2 regions of the Oceanobacillus sp. GQ8 genome follow, and region 2 is predicted to be linked to the other one. Evidence: riboswitches for the same ligand, from Rfam matches in the RefSeq annotation. Region 2 holds a riboswitch; the other holds the start of a gene.
The links. Region 2 has a riboswitch for FMN ahead of ribE (riboflavin synthase). Riboswitches for the same ligand answer to the same signal wherever they lie in the genome.
Positions count from the first base shown of each region.

Region 1: it holds a riboswitch for FMN, as region 2 does, so the genes downstream of both, AC6CHS_RS12270 (ECF transporter S component) here and ribE (riboflavin synthase) in region 2, are expected to answer to the same signal.

Region 1 is NZ_JCAXEV010000003.1:688,563-699,821, reverse strand. It holds gene AC6CHS_RS12310 (o-succinylbenzoate--CoA ligase) at 1-1,083, opposite strand, end outside; gene menB (1,4-dihydroxy-2-naphthoyl-CoA synthase) at 1,205-2,023, opposite strand; gene menH (2-succinyl-6-hydroxy-2,4-cyclohexadiene-1-carboxylate synthase) at 2,116-2,925, opposite strand; gene menD (2-succinyl-5-enolpyruvyl-6-hydroxy-3-cyclohexene-1-carboxylic-acid synthase) at 2,929-4,665, opposite strand; gene AC6CHS_RS12290 (isochorismate synthase) at 4,662-6,050, opposite strand; gene AC6CHS_RS12285 (1,4-dihydroxy-2-naphthoate polyprenyltransferase) at 6,441-7,379, shown strand; gene AC6CHS_RS12280 (hotdog fold thioesterase) at 7,397-7,786, shown strand; gene AC6CHS_RS12275 (TraR/DksA C4-type zinc finger protein) at 7,802-8,155, shown strand; gene AC6CHS_RS12270 (ECF transporter S component) at 8,284-8,868, opposite strand; FMN riboswitch at 9,030-9,173, opposite strand; gene AC6CHS_RS12265 (S8 family serine peptidase) at 9,359-11,259, opposite strand, start outside.
Region 2 is NZ_JCAXEV010000005.1:278,930-290,188, forward strand. It holds partial or broken gene AC6CHS_RS16650 (cupin domain-containing protein) at 1-136, shown strand, start outside; gene AC6CHS_RS16655 (VOC family protein) at 178-531, shown strand; gene AC6CHS_RS16660 (hypothetical protein) at 569-817, shown strand; gene AC6CHS_RS16665 (DmpA family aminopeptidase) at 814-1,800, opposite strand; gene AC6CHS_RS16670 (redoxin domain-containing protein) at 1,952-2,530, shown strand; gene AC6CHS_RS16675 (hypothetical protein) at 2,597-2,740, shown strand; FMN riboswitch at 3,036-3,182, shown strand; gene ribE (riboflavin synthase) at 3,358-4,008, shown strand; partial or broken gene ribB (3,4-dihydroxy-2-butanone-4-phosphate synthase) at 4,032-4,643, shown strand; gene ribH (6,7-dimethyl-8-ribityllumazine synthase) at 4,663-5,127, shown strand; gene AC6CHS_RS16695 (sensor histidine kinase) at 5,265-6,203, opposite strand; gene AC6CHS_RS16700 (response regulator transcription factor) at 6,193-6,867, opposite strand; gene AC6CHS_RS16705 (DUF2705 family protein) at 6,879-7,658, opposite strand; gene AC6CHS_RS16710 (ATP-binding cassette domain-containing protein) at 7,651-8,568, opposite strand; gene AC6CHS_RS16715 (hypothetical protein) at 9,135-9,437, shown strand; gene AC6CHS_RS16720 (ABC-F family ATP-binding cassette domain-containing protein) at 9,451-11,259, shown strand, end outside.

The DNA.
Region 1 (11,259 bases), on a different contig from region 2:
ATCATCCTGAATCGCTTTATTTGTTGCCTCTTCATTTTCAAAGTACCCTTTTGTCACCATGGGGCCTTTTACAAAGATCTCTCCTACCCCATCAGGATCTGGTTGATTAATTTTAAGTTGGGCTGGAGATAGTGGTTTACCCGCAGAGCCCACTTTTTGTAAGGCGTCCTTCGCACTTAATGTAACTATTTGTGAAGCCGTTTCCGTCATACCGAATGACTGAAATACTGGCACATGCTTTTCTTTTGCCTTGAGCAACAGGGACTCTGGCACTGGTCCTCCACCCAGCAACATACAACGCAGGCTTTTAGGATATTCAGCTGCTTCAAGCTTTTCTAAAAGCTGTTGTAGCATCACTGTTACAACAGAAACTATGGTAACTCCCTTATCCATGATTGCATCGTGTACTGTTTTAGCATGAAATTTGTCCAACAAAAATACAGGCATGCCATACACGGCACTACGGATAAGAATGGAAAAGCCACTTACATGGAATATAGGTAGTGCAGCAAGCCACTTATCCTGCTTTTCTACACCAAGGTTTAAAGCTGAACCAATAGCACTCCACCAGTGATTGCCATAGGTATGCATCACGCCTTTTGGGAAACCAGTAGTTCCCGAGGTATACATGATGGTAAAAAGCTCATCTAACTGAATTTCCTCAGCTAAAGAGACAGCAGTCTCCATATATGCTTCCACTTCATTCAGTCGCACTGCCGTTTTCACTTCCAATTTATCCGACCTTTTCTGTTGGGTGTCAGACGTTAGCAAAATAGACACATCAGCATCTTTCAACTGAAAATTTAATTCAGAAGCAGTTAGACGTGTATTGAGCAGTACCCCGACAGCTCCTATGTAGCTTAGCGCATGAATTGCAATCATCATTCGGAGGCTGTTTTCGGAGAGTATGCCAATATGTGTTCCTTTTTCGACACCTAGTGATGCAAGTTTTTTTGCATAAAGTTGGCTTTCTTGCTTTAACTTGTTAAACGAGATGGAGTATCCATCTGGTAATTCAATTGCTGTTTGATCAGGAGCTAGTTCTGCCTGTTTTGACAACCAGTGAGGAATTGTCGTACTCATGGATGTGCCCTCCTTCATTTAATTAAGAGTAGCTTCGAACAGTCATTTCGCTTATGTTGCACGAAGCTAAACACTAAAGAAAACCCTTTGCTTATGACTAGCAAAGGGTTGAAAATTATTTTTAAGGGAAACGTGGGAACTGTTTGAAGTTTGGCTTTCTTTTTTCTTTGAAAGCGTCTCTTCCTTCTTTTGCTTCATCTGTTGTATAGTACAACAATGTCGCATCTCCACCCATTTGTTGAAGACCTGCTAGGCCATCCGTATCAGCATTGAAGGATGCTTTAAGGAATCTTAATGCAGTAGGTGATTTTTCTAAAATCTCTTGACACCATTGAACTGTCTCTTCTTCTAGCTTGTCCAGAGGAACAACAGTATTTACCATACCCATTTCATAGGCTTGCTCTGCATCATATTGACGGCATAAGTACCAAATTTCTCTTGCACGTTTGTGCCCTACCATTCTAGCCAAATATCCTGCTCCATAACCTGCATCAAAGCTACCTACTTTAGGGCCTGTTTGTCCAAAAATAGCATTGTCTGCTGCAATTGTAAGATCACACACAACATGTAAAACGTGGCCCCCACCAATAGCGTAGCCAGATACCATTGCAATAACAGGTTTCGGTGTAGTTCTAATAAGTCTTTGTAAATCTAAAACATTTAAGCGTGGAACTTGGTCATCTCCTACATAGCCTCCATGTCCACGAACCGATTGATCTCCACCTGAACAGAATGCTTTGTCTCCGGCTCCAGCCAGAATTATAACTCCAATACTAGAGTCATCCCGTGCATCAGCAAATGCATCAATCATCTCATTTACTGTCAAAGGGGTGAAGGCATTGCGTTTTTCTGGACGATTAATTGTCACCTTAGCAATTCCATCATACTTCTCATAAACAATTTCGTTGTATTCTTTTACGTTTTCCCATTGTACCGTCATACTTATTCCTCCTCATTATGTACATTTTTGTTGTCCACTTAACTGGTATTCTATACCATGTTTTAAATGGAAGATTTTATAAATCTATATTTCTATACCATCTTAGAGTAAAAAATAAACTCCTCTACCATTTTACCAAAAATCTCGGCTTGTTCCACGTGAATTGCATGGCCGGCATTTTCAATGATTTGAAAATCGCTTTGCGGCAAGAGTTTATGCATGTTTTCATTCAGCTTTATAAATTTTATATCGTCTTCGCCAGCAAGTAAAAGTGTCGGAATAGCAAGACGTTCAAGATGCTCCCACCACGAAGGCTGACTTCCCGTTCCCATTGCGCGCAGTGACATAGCAAGGCCGTCTGCTGTATGGGAAAGTCTTTCCTTTCTAATGGCTTTCCTTTTTTCAAAAGATAATTGCTTTTGTGTAGCAAAAAGGGGGATTTCTTCCCAAAAATCAACAAATGCGCTTACGCCATCCTTCTCAATCATCATTGCTAGCTGTTCATCTTTGTTTTGTCTTGCAGCTCTTTCTTCTTCAGATTGCAAACCCGGTGAGGCACTTTCTAAAATCAATTTATCAACCAGATCTGGATAGAGACAAGCAAAAGATAATGCTGTCCTACCACCCATTGAATATCCCAGAGCAATTACTTTGTTAAAACCAAATGACTGATGAATCTCTGCAATATCCTGACAGCACCTCTTCATCGTTACAGAATAAGTTGAAGTTGTTTTGGCATGACCAGGAAGATCAATGGCAAGTACCGTATGTGTTGCCTGCCATTTTTCTACAAAAGCCTTCCATGTTTCCGCTGAGCCTGTGAAACCATGAAGGAGAAGCAATGCTGGACCAGAACCGCTTTTTTTAATCCAATATGTTGTCCCATTTACCTCGTAATACACGTCCTAAGCCTCACCCTTCAACTCTTCCGCGATAGCTTTCCATTTACTGCGATGCCAGCTTGTGTTCGCCTCACGGTCTGTCTTCACTTCAACAACAGACAACCCCTTATACTGGTAACTGTCATACAGTACTGCTTTTAATTCCTCTTCGGTACCTGCGGAAGAGTACATGCCTCCATACATTTGCACAGCATGCTTAAACTCAATATCTACAGGTGTGCCAAATAATACTTCAAAATGTTTTTTCTCTTGTGATTGTGGAAGAAAGGAGAAAATTCCACCACCATTATTATTAATCAATAGGATCGTAATATTCAGCTTATATTGCTTCGCTATTAATAATGCATTCAGATCATGGTAAAAAGATAAGTCGCCAACCACAAGGGTTACAGGGGCACCAGTTATCGCAGCTCCCAATCCACTTGATACCATGCCATCAATACCATTTGCTCCACGATTAGCCAAAATAGACAAATGTTTAGGAGTAGTGAAGAAGAAAGTGTCTAAATCTCGCACTGCCATACTGTTGCCAACATAAATACTACTTGCTTCTGGAATAACATCCACCAATGCCCTAACCGCTTCTCCCTCGGTTATTTCAGCACCATCTTCAGCAAGAAGGTGTTTTTTTGCAACTTGGTTCATCGATTGCCAGTCTTCCAACCACCCCTTGTCCTGTTCAGGTGTATATTCAATGGACAGAAGCGACTTACAGAATAGAACTGCATCTGAAAAGATGAATTCTGTATTATTACCGGTTGGTTCCCGGAAGCCTGTATAATTCTCCACAACGAATTGAGGAATATGCTTATTTTCATTTACATAAAAAAGATAGGGTTTAGATACCGGCATAGCTCCAAACCGGATAATATAATCTGGCCTTAGCTTATTTCGTAGCGTCTCATCCCGGAATATCGCATCATACGTTTCCACAATTAAATCCTTGGCATGCTCCCCTGCACGAAGCTGTGAAAGCGGGTCTGCCAAAATAGGAAGACCCCAAGCTTCGGCAACTTGGGTGACCGCCTGTGCCAACTTCTGATCCGTTTGTGGTCCACAGACAATAAGTCCTCTTCCCTTACCTTTCAGTTTCTCTATAATAGAGGCAATTTGATTAGTGGAAAGCTGCTTCTTCCCTTCTACTGTATGATTTCGTGGGTCTGAGGATTGGTTGCTCCACAAATTCTCAATGGAGAAATCAGGTACTAACGGGTCTCGAAACGGAAAATTTAACTGTACCGGCCCAGGATTTCCCTCATTAGCCATAAACACAGCACGTGCCGACTTATTTCTTACATAGGAAAGCATGTTTTCAGAGGCCTCTGGCAATGCCATTTCCTGAAACCATTTTACATAATCTCCATATAGCTTTAGTTGTTCAATGGCCTGCGGTGCTCCAATATCACGTAATTCATGGGGGCGATCAGCAGTCAATACAATGAGCGGTACTCTGCTGTAATTTGCTTCCACAATGGCAGGAAAATAATTAGCTGCTGCTGTACCCGAAGTACACACCAGAGCAACAGCACGTCCTGTTTTTTTAGCTATACCCATAGCAAAAAATGCTGCAGAACGTTCGTCAATGACGATCCATTCTTTTATATCGGGATGCTCCGCTATTGTCATGGCAAGCGGTGTGGATCGAGAACCAGGTGAAATAACAATATCTGTTACACCGTTTTTTGATAACTCATCAACAAAATTAGCTGTATACCTTGTTAACACTTCGGTTGGATTCATTCTGCACCCCCAAGTACCGAGAGCATCGGTGTTAGTTTAATGTTTGTTTCCTCGTATTCTTCTTCAGGGTCGGAATCCTTAACGACGCCACACCCTGCGAATAAGGATGCTTCATCCCCTTGGAGTAACCCTGATCGAATGGCCACGGCAAATTCGCCGTTATCTCGGTTATCAAGCCACCCAACAGGTGCTCCGTACCAGCCTCTGTCTAAGAGCTCATGTTTTCGTATAAAGGCAACCGACTCCTTACGAGGTGTGCCACCAAGTGCCGGAGTGGGATGTAAGTTTTTAATAATATCTAAGATCGTATAGTCCTTTTTCATGCGGGCCGTAACCGGTGTGTATAAGTGCTGTAAATTCTTTAAAGGATAAACAACCGGTTCATTTGGAATATCGATATCTGTACAATAATTCTCAATCGCCTTCTTCATCATTTGTACAACAAAATCATGCTCCCCGCGATTTTTTTGGTCGTGAAACAAATTATAGCTGATACGAGCATCCTCTTCCTCCGTTTTACCTCTTGGGGCAGTACCTGCTAAACATGTTGAGAAAAGACTATTTTGCCTTATCTTCACTAATCTTTCAGGAGTAGCACCAATAAAACAATCCTTCCCTTTTTCAAAAGAGAAAATGAAGCTATTTGACTGGGTATTCAATAGTTTTCTTAAAATATTACCACTATCTACCTCTCTGTCTAACTTCAAGCGTACTTCCCTAGCTAAAACAATTTTCTCAACCTTTTGCTGACGTATTTCTTCTGTTGCCAGCTTAACTGTTTGCTTCCACTTTTCTGGAGAGATTTCATGCCTGCCGACAATTTGTGTGTCAGATTCGTATCGAGGAGTTCCATTCAAAAGCTGTCCCTCCATTTCCCGTAACTGATTTGCTAGTTGACGGGGATGGTCATCCGCTCTCACCATTATATTCATCGTAAAATAAAAGTCATTTTCATACTCTGTAAGCAAATATTCTGGAACAGTAAACCGAATCGGTTCAAAATTTTCCCACAGCTTTGTCTTTTCTTTTTCAGGGTCAAAGGCCGCTCCCCCCATGCTGACGATTCCCGTACCAGGAACATCATAAGGATTGTTACTTACAGCATCGTTAAGCAAATTATTCCATTCTTGCTCTGCTGTTTCAAAACGATCCTTGATGGCAGTAATTTCAAAAGCACACCCCGTTCCAACAAGAGTGTAAGCCTCTGCAGTACTGGACCAATAAAGTCTTTCCGTTCTTAATTGTTTTGCTGCATCATAAAATGAAAGGGGGTCTATAGCTTCCACCCTTTTAGTAATACTGACAAGCCTGCTATTTTGAGGCTGAATCGTATCGATCGCCTCTTGAAATAAAGCTTCTATATTTTCTTCCTTTAGTTCTATCATCTATTTAAACCTCCGTAACCAAACAATGCGCCAACATAATACTTTATAGTGCGTGTTCAAAAAGGAGGATAAAAAGGACCGAGAAGTTCGAGGTGGCGTAGCTTTGAGAACCGGAACGTATGCAATTAATACGTGAGGAACGGAAAAGCAAGCCAACGAGCTTCCACAGGATGTGGTGACTTCGACGTTCGACACAGGACGTGTCGGAATTTAGTCGAAGGTCATCAGTACCGATGTGTCATTTTTACTGGACTTTTTGAACAAACTCTTATCCTATTTTATTCCCTTTTTGCTGGTTTCTCAAGGAAATCCTCCTAGTGAATTGACACCCCCTAATAATTTCCCTAAAATTGATACGATACGCATGTGAAATCAGGGGGAAAAAAAGAAATGAACACATCAGATAATCATACAATAAAACAAGCTTTAAATGAAAAAGAAGGGTTCCAGATATGGTGGCGTTTATTGCGCCCGCACACTCTAACAGCCTCTTTTGTACCCGTTTTTGTCGGGTCCATGTTCGCTTTTACAGAAGATACGAACTTTCATCTTCTGTTATTTTTTGCCATGCTTCTTGCATCAATGCTAATTCAATCTGCCACCAATATGTTTAATGAGTATTACGACTTCGTGAGAGGATTAGATACCGAGGAATCTGTAGGAATTGGTGGAACCATCGTCCGTGATGGAATCCAGCCCAAAACAGTATTGACCTTGGCATTAACTTTTTTTGGAATCGCCATTCTTCTCGGAGTATACATCTGTATTGAGTCTAGCTGGTGGATTGCATTGATTGGTTTAGTATGCATGCTTTTCGGTTATTTATATACAGGTGGACCATTACCAATTGCTTATACACCATTCGGCGAATTGTTCTCTGGCTTTTTAATGGGGACAGTCATTATAGGAATTAGTTATTTCATCCAAACAAACGTCATCACAGCAGAAGTTATCTGGGTTTCCATACCAGTTGCATTATTTATTGGTGCAATAATGTTATCCAATAATATTCGAGACCTTGATGGGGATAAAAAGAATGGACGAAAAACGATTGCAATTCTAGTAGGAAGAAAGAATGCCATTAAGGTGCTTGCAGGATTTTTCATTCTTTCGTTTGTACTAACTGCGGCTTATATCATTACCGGTATCCTTCCATTATGGTCACTTATTTCGTTTCTTGCTATCATGAAGGCATTTGATGTTATCAAGAAATTCCAAGGTAAAACGATGCCGATTGAAATGATGCCTGCCATGGCAGCAACTGGAAAAACCAATAGTATTTATGGACTTCTTTTAGGAATTTCATTACTAATTGACGCTGTAATTTAAGAAAGGATGTCCTTTACATGGAATTTAACCAGACACTAATGGAAGCACTTGGGATTAAAACGATATCGTTGGATAAAAATCTTGTGATCCTTACTATGCCTGTTGATGGAAGAACTCGTCAGCCTGCCGGTTATTTGCATGGTGGAGCGAGTGTAGCTCTCGCAGAAACTGCTGCCAGTATCGGAGCTATGGCCAATATAGACACAGAGCAATCGAACGTTTTTGGAATGGAAATTAATGCAAACCATATTAGAAGTAAGCGTGCTGGAATAGTCACTGCTCTAGCAAAACCGATCCATCTCGGTAGAACTTCCATGGTATGGGAAATACAGATACTCGATGAAGCAGAGAAACTAATTTGTATTTCAAGATGTACGCTAGGAATTGTTCGTAAAAAGCAGTCATAATGAAAGGAGATACAAATGAAGACACACCTAAGTAAAGATCAATTAGATAAATTCAAAAAACAACTTCTACAATTAAGAGAAGAGAATGCGGAAAAGATCGATGAAAACCGAGAAAAAAGCCCAAATGATTCCATCAATGAGTTAGCAGACTATGACAACCACCCCGGAGACATGGGTACCGAACAATTTGAGCAAGAACGCGACGCAGGATTGAACCTTGTACGCGAGGATCGTCTCCGAGAAATAGATGATGCACTAGAACGAATTGAAAATGGCACATACGGTCTAAGTGAAAAATCAGGTAAACCTATTCCTGAAGAACGATTAGAAGTACAACCCACAGCAAGATATCTTGTTGAAGAACAATAGATTACAGAAAAACCTGCTTGCATATAATTAATGCAAGCGGGTTTTTTAAATAATATTTATATATAGTAAAAGATGCAAAAAGGGCTAGTCTTCGCATGACTAGCCCTTTTAGAAAATAAAATATTAAATTAGATAAGACTTGCTCGCTTTTCCTCAATCCACTGTCTCATTTTCAAGAATAATGGTACAAACAACAGCCCGACCACAATTCCTTTTATTAGATTAAATGGTAGTATACCAGCGTATACCGAAAACCACTTAAATTGCTCTGTCATTTCCCAGCCCATAAACCAGCCATAAGCTGGTAATATTAAGAAGTAATTCAGTACACTCATGCCCAACGCCATCACAATTGTGCCCGTAACTAACCCTGAAATAACACTTTTAACACCTTTAAATTTATGATACATCAAGGCAACAGGGACGATAAATAAAACACCAGTAAGGAAATTAGCTAGTACGCCAATTATTTCTCCCCCACCGATTGCTAAATATAAAACATTTTTAATTGCAACAACAATTACTCCTGCTAATGGCGAGAAAATAAACGCGGCCATAAGGGCTGGCACCTCACTAAAATCAATTTTTAGATAAGGGGTTGGTAGAAAAGGTAATGGAAAGTTAATAAAGAATAATACCAATGAAATGGTCCCCAGTAATGCGAGAATAATAAGTTTTAATAAGCTAAATGATTGTGTCTTTGATGATTGCATCATCATTCTCCTCCTTCATCTTTAATCGATTCCTATCTCGTGATGAAGGATCCACCGTCTTCCATTTAAACACAAAAAACCCTAAAGCCTAATCGGGGCTTTAGGGTATGTTTAAAAAATCATAGGAAAATTAAGCGCAATATATGCACTAAATTCCGGCTCGACATCTTCTCCCATCCAGACTGTAACTGTCGGTTCTGGACTTGCACCAGATCAGCCGCAAATAACTTTGCGGGTCACGGACTTAAAGCATGAAATTGCTTCTTACCGTCGGTCGGGAATTGCACCCTGCCCCGAAGATGGAATCGATTATTAAATTATATTAATAGTATACGGGAGTTTACGAAATTTGAAAAGTGTTTTGCTTCGTTTCCTTAGTATGTAGTTTGAAAACCTTTGTTTAGTATACCTAAACCTCAGCTACTCTTAAATCTTCTTCAAAAAAACAAGGTGTGTAGACTAAGCTACACACCTTGTTAGATTAGTTGGTTCAGTCGACGTTAATAATTAGTTTTCCGTCAGCCTGTTCCCTTGTTTCATTTCCATAGTCATCCTTAACTTTCACTTCTACTAAAGCACCATCTGCTACAACATTGCTAGTCGCAGTCCAGTAGCCTACATAGTGCCCATCAGAAGTTTCCATCATAGGCAATTCTGTAGCATTAGATACACTGCTCTTTGCATTTGTTAGTGGCATATGGATAGCGAAAGTTGCGTCTAACCCAGGCTCACTGTCAAATTCAATTTTGACACTTTCGCCTGCTTCTAGTGTTTTATCTTCAGTTGGTGTTAGATTCTCAATCTCAGGCGCATCGTATTTTACGTCAATTGTTACTGTTTCAGATGTCGTATTACCGGCAAGATCGTGTGCGATAACTTCGATTTCATTTTCCCCGTTATCTAACAGAATCCGCTTGGAGTACGCACCATCTTCTACAGCTGCAGACTGTCCATTAACTTCTACAAAGTCTAGGTTAGCATCAGATACAGTTCCCTCTACAGTAACTGTCTCACGATTAGATTTGTCCCCATCCTCTGGGCTGTCAATGGTTAATTCAGGAGCTTCTGTATCCAATGTTACGACAACCGGCTCTGATTCACCTATTTCTGTACCATCTAGCAGAGATACAGCAGTAAGTTCATTTTCTCCTTCTGTTAATTCTGCATCAATAGCGAAGGATCCTTCTTCACCAATTTCAGCAGACCCAACTTCTTCTCCGTTATTCAGAAGTTGTACAGTAGTTGTTGGTGAAGCAGTTCCTTCTACAGTGATTTCTGCTTCATTTGTAATTAGATCCTCTGCAGGAGAGGTAATTACAGGAGTTTCTGCTTCATAGCTTACACGTGAACGAATCATATAGTTACCTTCAGCAGCTGGTGACGGAGACCAAGCTCCTCCTACCATTTGATAACTTCTTTCTGCATTCGGTCCATTTTCATCTGTTGCAAGGCCAGGTGCGGCAGTATTCGGCTGTGTTTGGACATAAACCATGTAGAAGTCGCCCTCTACAACAATTCCATGCTCTGATAAGTCTACAACAGTCCAAGTACTAGAATCTCGGGTTGCTTCAGCAGAAATTGGTCCAGCTAGTTTTTCACCAGGCTGTCCATCTGTACCAGAGGCATCCCATACTTCTACTGCAAATTCTGTTCCACCTGGAGAAGGAAATTCTTCATCCCAGAATTTGAATACACCGTCCGTTACGACAGCAGATTCTTCGCCTTCTGGAAGTGACATTTTTACTGCCCAGCCGTTTCCTGCATCATAGAAAGCACGTGCGTTTTCCGCAGTACCATCATCATAGCCGATTTCCCCACCTGGTACAGTGTAGAAAGGTTCTAGAGAGACGTTTGCTTCTGCATCGCCTTCCTCCAAATTAACTTCTACTTCTGTTCCATGGTAACCAGCAGCCAAAATTTTCAGCGTATAGTTACCTTCATAAGCTGTTAATTCATAATTACCTTCTGCATCCGTTTCTACAGGTGCAATATTTGCATCTTCCACTACTATTACAGTAGCACCTTCCACTGGTTCACCAGTAGCCGCATCTGTCACGGTACCACTTACAGTATGTTGTGCAACCTCTTCGAGTGTAAAGTCAGCAGTTGTGCTTTCATCACCTTCTATAGTGACTGTTTGTTCTTCTGATTCAAATCCATAAGCTTCTGCTTTAACAGTAAACTCACCTGCTGCGTGAAGCAAAGAATACGAGCCATTTTCTGGATCAGTATTAACTGTTCTTCCGCTCTCAAGCACACTTACTTGTGCACTCATAGGTAACAATACCGGGCTGATTGGATCCTTTTCTGGCTTATCCTTCTTTTCAGGCATTAGTGGAGCAATTTTAGCCGGATTTACTTTTTCTTTTAAAGAAGCCTTTTTATCACTTT
Region 2 (11,259 bases):
TATCGTCCCAAAAGGTGTCGAGCACAAACCTATTGCCGAAACAGAATGCAATATTATGCTTGTCGAACTAAAAGGCGTGGTGAACACAGGTGAGGCTAGCTCTAAGTTAACAGCTGAACAGGATGGTTGGATTTAGCTTGAACAAATACATAATGTACTAGGGAGAAGGTAGAAACTATGAGCAAACAAAATGGAAGAGTTGTAGGTTTTGAGATAAATAGCCAGGAACCTGAGAAAGCAGCTGCCTTTTATGCGAATGTTTTTGGCTGGGAAGTCGCTGAGCCAAAATGGGATTATTGGGCTGTGAAAACTGGGGAGGATGGGATCGGAGGCGGGATTGCAAAAGGACCACAGGATTACCCACACGGGATAAGAGTGCAAATTGAAGTAGAATCGATAACTGAAACGATAGCTCAGGCTATTGAAAACGGAGCTATGGTTGTAAGAGAAAAAATGGATTTTGATACATTTTACCTCGCTTATCTTGTAGACCCCTCTGGAGTAGGCATTGGTTTAGTAGAACAGAAATAGTCTGCAAGAAGGGGCTCGATTTTGAAGTGAATCAAGAATGCTGCAAAGTGAATCGAAAACGCCAAAAGTGAATCGAGAATGCGTCAAAGTGAATCGAAAGCGACATAGAGTGAAACCAAAAGGCGTCAAAGTGAATCGAAAGCGACATAGAGTGAAACCAAAAGGCGTCAAAGTGAATCGAAAGCGACATAGAGTGAACCCAAAAGGCGTCAAAGTGAACCCACAGCACCCGAAAGAGCAAGCGAGACTAATACGTCTCACCCGCTCTCGCCAAGCAATAGCTTAAAAAGGTGCTTTTTCTATTGTTCTACCTTGTCTCCCATGGGTGGTTTCTGCCATTTGCAATGAACGAATAACTGCTTCCTCTGTTGTTTCCACTACAGCTTGGAATAGCTGATTCATAACCTCATGATCATCTCGCAAGTAGACCATTGTCTCATCAGTTTTCCCAGCATGGTGTTCATAGGTATTTGCTGTCGAAAATGCAATGGCGATGTCCCCACTGCCGTTGTCCAGATGACTTCCTGTTCTACCAAGCCCAGCTGCGCAGCGTTTGGCTAGTCTATTTAATTGCCTGTCATAGAGAGGGGCATCTGTTGCAACAATCATCATAATCGACCCGTCTGGTGTCTCAAGTTTATGTTTGCCCCAATCTGCAAACAAAGCTTCTTCCCGTTTTCCGAAATTACTTACCACCAGGCAACCCAGCGTGTAATGTTCTTTTTCAGTTGAGATAATGCGAGATGCTGTCCCTACACCACCTTTATAACCAAAGCAGACCATGCCTTTTCCTGCTCCTATAGCGCCTTCCTTAGCCGGCTGTTCAGTGGCTGCTTCTATTGCCTGTATCGCATGGGCTGGTTTAATAGCTTGCTCCCGAATCGAGTTCAGGTAACTGTCATTACACTCCCCAACTACAATATTGATTGAGCTTGTTGTATCCCCAATATCCTTTGTCGTCTGAAGCATATACTCCAATGTCCCTTGCCAAACCGCCCCCACACTAAAAGTGTTGGTGAGCATAATGGGAGCTTCAAGTAGCCCTATTTCCTCTAGTTGTGCTAGACCTGTAGTTTTCCCATAACCGTTTATAATAGCACTACCAGCACGGACTTTTTTGTAAAATAAATTATCTTCGTGGGGAAGAATGGCCGTTACTCCCGTACAAATTGTCTTATTTTTGTCCAGCTCTTCATACAATGTAACATGTCCTACTTTTACACCATTTACATCAGTAATACAGTTTGACTTTCCCTTATTAAGTGCCAAATGCCCAGCTCCCTTTCTCTATTTTCTATAGTATAACAAAATAGAATATCAAAAACGCTGTGATTTTAGTGAGCGAACTCTGCTTTTCTTAGTATGTTATGTGCTGGAAAGAGACAGACTATACATAACTGAATGAAACGGAGGCATCGTGATGAAAAGGATTTTGTTCATCGTATTTGCTATTAGTATTGTAATAGGCTCTGTATATAATCTTATGCTTGCCGATAAGAAGGCAGAGCACTCCAAAGGTTTATACAATGGGGAAGAAAGTGTGGAAGTTAGCGGAACCGTTCCTCTAAGCGTGAATGTAGGGGATAAGGCACCGGACTTTGAACTGAAAACACTAGAAGGTGAACAAGTGAGGCTCTCTGACTATAGAGGAGAGCGAGTATTGTTAAACTTTTGGTCTACCTGGTGCCCACCGTGCAGACAAGAGATGCCAGATATGCAGCAATTTTTTCAGGATAAGGGTCCTGTCATCTTAGCCGTTAACCTAACTGATACAGAAGTGAATCAAAAGACAGTGAGAGAATTTATAAAGGAATTTGGCGTCACCTTTCCAGTCTTATTGGACGAAAAGGCTAAAGTAAGTCAGTTATATCGTATACAACCAATTCCTACTACGTATTTCATTGATGCTGAGGGGAAAATAAGGTATAAAGCCTTTGGTGCCTTAACCTACGAACAGATGATACAGGAATATGAAAAATTGAGTGAAACATCAAAATAGCCGTTTAATTATTTGGAGATAGGGTATAAAATACCTAGCGTAGCGCGCTACTGGGAGGATATATTAGTGGAGTATACGAAAGAAGAGCTGTTTTATTTTAAAAGAGACCGAGAGTATTTAACGGAGCTTCTTCAAAAATATGAAGATGACCAGATAAAAATAAAAATCCAGGAAGAGATCCGTTTTCTTGAATCGATCCTAACACATTAATTTAAGCCCTTTATGGATGCAAAATATACACCTGATTCTGATTCAGCAAGAGCTCCAAATGCGGGGCTTTTTTTGTATGTTAAAAGTATTAGCCAAGAGGCAATGACAGTAGCTATAACTTTAAATTCCCAGTATATGAAAAACGTAAGTACTCGGTAAAAGAGGCGAATGCAAGTATTTCTATTATGTCAGAAATTGTTATCGATGTATGTGAAAGCAACAAGATACGTATTGATTGAGTTGCTTGCATTCTAAATAAATTTAAGTTATAACATAGATACAACCGAATAATTAGAATTTCCTTCGGGGTCGGGTGAAATTCCCAACCGGCGGTGATGAAGTGTTAAGCTTCTAAGTCCGTGACCCGTGCGGCGCAATGCCAAGCGGTGGATCTGGTGAAACTCCAGAGCCGACAGTAAAGTCTGGATGGGAGAAGGAATTGAAAAGCGAGCATGTTTATGATAAAACGCCTTATTATGCTATGTGCATTTTCCACTGTTATAGTGGAAGTTTGTTTTATCAGCGTGCTTTATTAGCTTATTAAATTCTGCCCTTTTACCCTCTGAAGCGATTTTCAGGGGTTTTTTAATGCAATTAAATTTGAAGGGGAGGATCGTATGTTTACAGGAATAATAGAAGAAAAAGGAACATTGCAGAGAAAAAAACGGGTGTCAGAACGTGCTGTTACGCTAACTATTAAAGCAGAACATACCCTGTCAGACATGAAAATTGGAGATAGTATTGCGATTAATGGTATTTGTTTAACGGTTACGCGTTTTTCTGATCATTCATTTGAAGTGGATGTCATGCCAGAAACGATTAAAGCAACGTCCCTTAACGCCACACAAGAGGGGGACTTCGTCAATCTAGAAAGGGCGATGGTTGCAAACGGTAGATTCGGTGGTCACTTTGTATCAGGTCATGTAGATACTACAGCTGAGATCATACACAAAGAACCGCAAGAAAATGCGATCTATTTTAGGATCAAACTACCTGCTAACTACAAAAGCTTATTGCTGCCAAAAGGATCGATCACAATTGATGGTATTAGTCTGACCATATTTGACGTGCAGGATAGTACTGTTACGATTTCGATTATTCCGCATACATCAGCACAAACTACATTAGGTACAAGAGAAGTGGGAGATTTCGTGAATATTGAGTGCGACATGCTAGCCAAGCATGTACAGCACCTATTGCAGTTTTCGGATCAGACACCAGAAAGCAATCTAAATAAAACATTTCTACAAGATAAAGGTTTTTTATAAAGTTAAAGAAAGGAGTGCTGATTATGTTTCATACTATTGAAGAAGCAATCGCGGACCTACAAGAAGGTAATATTGTGATTGTAGTAGATGATGCAGATCGTGAGAATGAAGGAGATTTCGTGGGTTTAGCAGAAAAAGCGACTCCTGAAATGATAAATTTTATGATTACACATGGCAAGGGGCTCGTTTGTACAGCTATCACATCAGACATTGCAAAGGCTGCAGGGCTAGAATTAATGAAGCGTAACAGCACGGATCCGCTGTCGACAGCCTTCACTGTCAGTGTAGACCACATTACGACAACAACGGGAATTAGTGCACCAGAAAGAGCTAAAACTATTCAAGCGCTAACGGATAAACAGGTAACAGCTGATCAATTTAAACAACCAGGACACGTCTTCCCACTGATCGCTAAGGAAGATGGGGTACTCGCCCGCCGAGGTCATACAGAAGCTGCGGTTGATTTAGCTTTGCTAAGTGATGCAGCTCCCTCTGGTGTGATTTGTGAGATTGTCAAAGAGGATGGCACAATGGCGCGAGTTCCTGATTTAGCCGTTATGGCCGAACGGTTCGGATTAAAAATGATCACAATAGAAGACTTGGCTGCATACAGGAAAAAACAGCAACAGTATATAATGGAGAGGGGATAATGAAATGGGAAACGTATTTGCAGGTAACTTAGTTGGTACTGACATGAAAATAGGAATAGTGGTTGGAAGGTTTAATGACTTTATCACTAGTAAATTATTAGAAGGTGCAAAGGATACATTGATGAGACATGGCGTGCCTGAAGAAAATATTGATGTGGCTTGGGTTCCAGGAGCATTTGAAATTCCACTTGCTGCAATGAAAATGGCAAAAAAGGAACAATATGATGCTGTGATTACATTGGGGACGGTCATTCGTGGTTCCACTCCTCATTTTGATTATGTGTGTAATGAAGCAGCAAAAGGTGTGGGGCAAGCTGCAATGCAAACAGAAAAACCAGTCATCTTTGGTGTGTTGACAACCGAAACAATTGAACAGGCAATTGAACGCGCTGGAACGAAAGCAGGAAACAAAGGTGCAGAGGCAGCAACAGCCGCCATTGAAATGGTAAGCTTACTGAAACAATTTTAATTAAACGTGAGGAAAGACCGGGGGCAGTGCCCCGGCCTTTTTTTAATGTAGAGAAAACAGAGTTATAAACAATGCTTACTATCCACTGATTTTTCAGCTAATACTCCCCTTGTTAACTTATGTGAATTTATTAGTAGTTAAGTTGTAATGTTATTAATGGGGAGATGGATTTTAAGAATAAACCAGTCATCATTAAGTTCTGCATCGATATTTCCATTCATTTTTTCCACTAATTTTTTAGAAAGATAAAGACCTAATCCACTTGATTCGGTGTTCGTTCTACTCGTAATTTCTGTGTAGAATCGCATAAATACTTTTTCTATAGCGACTTTGCTATCTGTTTTAATGTCATTTTGAATTGTGAGAGTTAGATGGTTTTCTTTCATGTTATAGTCGATAATCGTTTTGCTTTTAGCGTAACGTAGGATGTTTTGGATAACATTTTGGATAACACGTATAAGCATTATGCTGTCAGCTATAATTTTCTGTTCATATATTTCTTCTGGAAATTGAACTTCAATTTCTTTTTTCTCCAATTGATCGTAAAAGTCTAAGAAAGTTTCTTCTACTAGCTTGGAGAGAGAGAAAGTAGATAATGCTATTTCTTTTTGATTCGTTTCAATACGTGCTAAGTCATAAAAGTGATCGGTCATTTCCATAAGTCGCGTGATAGAGTGTTCAATAATCCTGAGATAGTTCGCCCTGTTAGCTTCATCTGTAGACGCATGCAATAGTTGAACATAACCTTTAATGGACGTAAGAGGTGTCCGTAAATCATGAGACAGACCAGCGATGGATAACTTCACATTCTCTTCCATTTGTATTGCTTGGCGATTTTTTTCTTCATATTCATCAATCATATGATTCAATTCATCGACTAAATCTAGCAATGTCTTCTCACGGAAATCTAAAAATAACCTGCTTCCAAAACTGGACTGAGCTGGGATTTCTCTGATCTTCCATGTTAATTTCCTTTGTTCTCTCTTTAAAAAGAAAATATAAAGAAGAAGTGATAATGCCAGGAAAGCAAATATCCATCCCCACATAACCTTCACTTCTCCTTCCTTAGTTAACAAATTTGAAGCCTATGCCCCATACCGTTTTAATATAGTTTGTGCCATCTATGTTAAGCTTATTTCGTAAATTACTAATATGCATGTTAATCGTTTTATCGCTGTCAAAATAAGGTTCATTCCAAACACTTTCATAAATATTGGCACGACTAAATACCTTTTGTGGATTCTCGAGAAATAATAGAAGGATAGCATATTCCCGGCCAGTAAGATGTAGTGTTTGATCATTTATCTTCACTTCACGCGTCTCTAGATTGACATTAATATTTTTGTAATAAATTTCTTTCGTATTGGTAATCGAAGGTTTTGTTGCATGCCGTAATTGAATGTTAATCCGCGCAAGCAGTTCTTTTAGATCAAAAGGTTTTATGATGTAATCATCTGCCCCATTTGTCAAAAGTTCCAATTTTGAATTTTGATCATTCTTTGCTGAAACTACAATTACAGAGGTAGTTGAATTTCGACGGATGTCTTTAAGGAAATCTTTTCCATTCATTCCTGGAAGCATCAAATCTAAAAGAACTATATCAACTTGATTTTGTTCAAATAGCAATTTTCCCTCTGTCCCTGAGTACGCACTAAGGGTTTTAAAATCCTGTAAATCTAACGTATCTTTGATAAGTGAATGAATTGCATTATCGTCTTCAATGATTAAAATCGTAGCCATATCTATTCGACCTACTTTATATCTGTTCTATTAAAATGAAGGATTCCTAACGTTGATGATAGCACAATGGTGATAAGACTGACTAATATCATTTCAGGATATTTTGCGATATCAGCTAGGTTTGCAAAATCTGAATAGTTCAAGTAAGTTTCCGTAAACCAGAACGTGATATATTTAAAATGCTCGGTTTGTAGGAAAATTTCAGGTAAAAAAGCCGTCGCCATTGTATATAGAAAACTCCAAATAAGTGAGATACTGCTATTTTTTGTTAGAAAGCTAATCATCACATAGATCGATACATTCGCCAAAATTAATAAATAAAGCGTGCTAAAAGTCTTAATAGCATAACCTAAGTAATCGCTAATCCCTGCAACTTCACCAAAACCAAATACTAATGAAAAGAGTATAATACCGATTGCCGTTAAGATGATTACGCCAATGAAAGAGATTAAGGCAGTTATCACTAGCTTTGACAAATAATAGAGAGTACGACCACGACCTAATGATAGCGCATTTCGAATTGTTCCATTTTGAAATTCTTCCCCAACAAAGAAACTAATAAAAGCACTGAAGACAAGTAAAATTGTAAATCCGTTTTTTTCCATCATCAGAATACCAGTAGCTCCATTGATGACTGTATCCTTTACTTGGACGAGTTCCTTCCCATTATCCACTTCTAATATACTGTTGACGGCTTGCATAATCGGGAGTAAGAGTAAGATACCTAGGACGATCCATAACTTTTTACTTCTATATAATTTAAATTTTTCCGCTGTTAAAAGATTAAGCATTTGGTGTTCCTCCAGTTAATTGTAAGAAATATTCTTCAAGTTTTTGTCTGGTAGTACCAATTCTCGAAATATCCACGTTTGCTAAGACTAACGAACGGTTGATTTTTGCAACATCATCTAAGTGTTCATAGATGTTGATTCCCGTCCCACTGATTACTTCATAATCACGAATCCCTAATTCATCGAGTACAATGACTGCGTTTTGAACATCCATTGTTTCTAATTCAATGTATTGCCGAGTTTTACTCGCTAACTCTTCTTTAGAAAGTTCACTAATCAGTTTTCCATCATGTAAAATACCGTAATGGGTGGCAACCTGTGAAAGTTCATCTAACAAATGACTAGATAGTAAGACTGTTATACCACGTTCTGTTACCAATCGTTGGATGATTTCGCGCATATTCACAATTCCTGATGGATCAAGCCCGTTTGTCGGCTCATCTAAAATTAGAAACTCAGGGTTTGTAATAAGTGTGGAGGCTATCGCTAAACGTTGTCGCATTCCTAATGAGAAGTACTTAGCCTTTTTCTTACCTGTATTTTCTAGGTTCATTAAACGAAGTAAATCACCAATTTCTCGTTCACTTACTCCCCCGTTAGCGGCTTGTACCTTTAAGTTCTCTTGAGCTGTTAATTCTGGATAAAGTGCCGGTGTTTCAATGGATTGGCCCATTTTTCTTCGTGCCAGTTGCAATCCTTTTTTGTCAGTTTTTCCAAACAGTTCAATGTCGCCTTCGTTGACTGTAATTAAACCCATGACTGTCCGCATGAATGTCGATTTTCCCGCGCCATTTTTTCCAATCAATCCATAAATCATACCTCGTTTAATTTCAATCGATACTTTATCGAGTGCTTTGTTTTCGCCGTATTTTTTCGTGATATTCGTAGCCTTAAAAATTGTTTCCGACATACCTATCATCCTTTCTTTGCTGAGTAACTTAATAATAAGCGGCAGGCATAAATAATTAGACAAGAAAAGTATAAAAAAAGTGTAAAGAGTGTGATGAATCAACCAAACTGGGGATTCAATTGATCACATGGCTTGTTTAATCAACCAAAAGTCGTGCTGAATCAACCATAATAGTGATTCAACTAACCAAAAGTAGTGGTGAATCAACCACGATAGCAATTTAATCAACCAAAAGCCGAGAAGAATCAACCACAATAGTGATTCAACCAACCAAAACTCATGGTGAATCAACCACGATAGCGATTAATCAACCAAATGACCGCGCCCCGATCAACCAAAGCCCCCTTTAGCGAACAGCACCAACCCACACCATACATAGTCTCCCAACAGATGGTGAATTAAAGCTATAATGCCGGTTAATTTCAGATGACCCCAAACATCTATTACTTCAATAAGCCAGTCTATGCTTCTCTTAATGGAAAAAAGCTTCTCAGTAAGATAAACTGGTTGATAGGGAAATTTATTCTGGTGTAACCGTCCGTAAGACACCTCCTTCAAAACATGAATTGAAACAGTGGTGTCTAAGTGGGAGTAAACGGACGGTAATACCCCGATTCGTTCGACTAACAATCAGTGAAGGGAGAACGACAACCTCACTGATTGAAGTTTCATTTTATAATTCGGAGGCGATTAACATAAAATTACTAGGAATACAGCTTGTCATGATAGCGGTTATATGGGTAGGTATGGCCTTCTTTTATTCCGAAATGACACCTGTGAGCAAAGGGATATTTTACTTGGTAACATCATGGTTATTACTTTTGTTGGTACTGGTTACAAAGGATTGGCTAAAAGCTAGAAAAAGATGAGGATGAGTTAACAATGCTAACATTAGAAAATTTACATAAATCCTTCGGGGACAAAATATTATTCGACTCCGTTACGAGCACCATTACAGAACGGGAAAGAATTGGGTTAATTGGAGTAAATGGAACGGGGAAATCCACCTTTTTGAAAACAATTGCTGGGTTGGAAGCTCCGGAAAAGGGCGCCATCAAACATCCAAAAGATTATCGGATTGAGTACTTAGCCCAAGATCCACCACTTAATCCTGAACTGAATGTAATGGAACAAATTTATTACGGAGATTCTGTGATTATGCAGGTAATGCGTAACTATGAGCAGGCATTGTTGAAACTGCAAGAGGAGCCGGAAAGCATTGAGGCACAAAGCAGATTAATAAAGATGCAACAAAAAATGGACGAAGCAGAGGCATGGGAAGCTAACACAGCTGCAAAGTCTGTTTTGACAAAGCTTGGAATTACCGATTTTGATAAGCAAGTAACAGAACTGTCGGGTGGCCAAAAGAAACGAGTAGCTATTGCCAAGGCGTTGATTCAGCCTGCGGACCTCTTGATTTTAGATGAACCGACAAACCACCTTGATAATGAAACAGTAGAGTGGTTGGAGAAATATTTGCAGACGTATAAAGGCTCCTTGCTACTCGTTACGCATGATAGGTATTTTTTAAATCGGGTCACCAATCGAATTTATGAGTTAGATAAAGGTAATTTGTATGTGTATGAAGGGAACTATGAAGTATTTCTTGAAAAAAAAGCGGAACGTGAAGCACTAGAGGCAAGCAATGAAGCGAAGCACCAGAACACTTTGAAACGTGAGCTTGCATGGTTAAGACGTGGAGCAAAAGCTAGATCCACAAAGCAAAAGGCTCGAATAGGGCGCGTTGAAGAAATGAAGGAAGAAACATTTGATACGAAGAAAGAACAAGTTGATTTTAAAGTAGGGTCAACCAGGCTAGGAAAGAAAGTGTTGGAGCTACATGACATCAGCAAATCATTTGGTGAAAAAAGATTAATCAATGAATTTAGCCGCTTGATTGTGCCAGGTGAGCGGTTAGGTATTATTGGCCCTAATGGTACGGGGAAATCAACGCTATTAAATATTATGGCAGGTCGTATCAAGCCAGATGGCGGTCAGGTAGAAGTTGGAGAAACGGTAAACATCGGGTACTATACACAAGGTGATGAAGAGCTTGATGGATCACAACGTATTATTGATTATATTAAGGAAGTTGCAGAGGTAATCCATACGAGCGATGGTGACGTTATTACAGCTGAACAAATGCTAGAGCGATTTCTATTTTCCCGTTCCGCACAGTGGACGTATATCCGCAAGCTATCGGGTGGGGAAAGACGCCGTCTATACCTTTTAAAGGTCTTAATGCAGGAACCAAATGTCCTCTTCCTTGATGAGCCGACAAATGACTTGGATACTCAGACGCTGGGAGTGTTGGAGGAATATTTGGATCAGTTCCCTGGTGTCGTAGTTACAGTATCGCATGATCGCTATTTTCTAGATCGTGTAGTAGATCGTTTAATTGTCTTTAAAGGCAACGGTGCGGTAGGTGAGTACTATGGTAATTATAGTGAATACCTTGAGCAGGCTCAGGCTGAACAAAGCGTCACAACACCACCAAAGACAGTAAAAGAAAAGCCAAAGCAGAAAAAGAAAAAGCTTTCCTACAATGAACAACGAGAATGGAATACCATTGAAGAGGAAATTATGGAGCTAGAGAGTCGGGTAGATGAACTAAAAGCAGGGATTGTAGATGCTGGTAGTGATTCTGAAAAAGTTCAAAAGCTCTTCCAGGAACAAGAAAAAGCAGAAGTA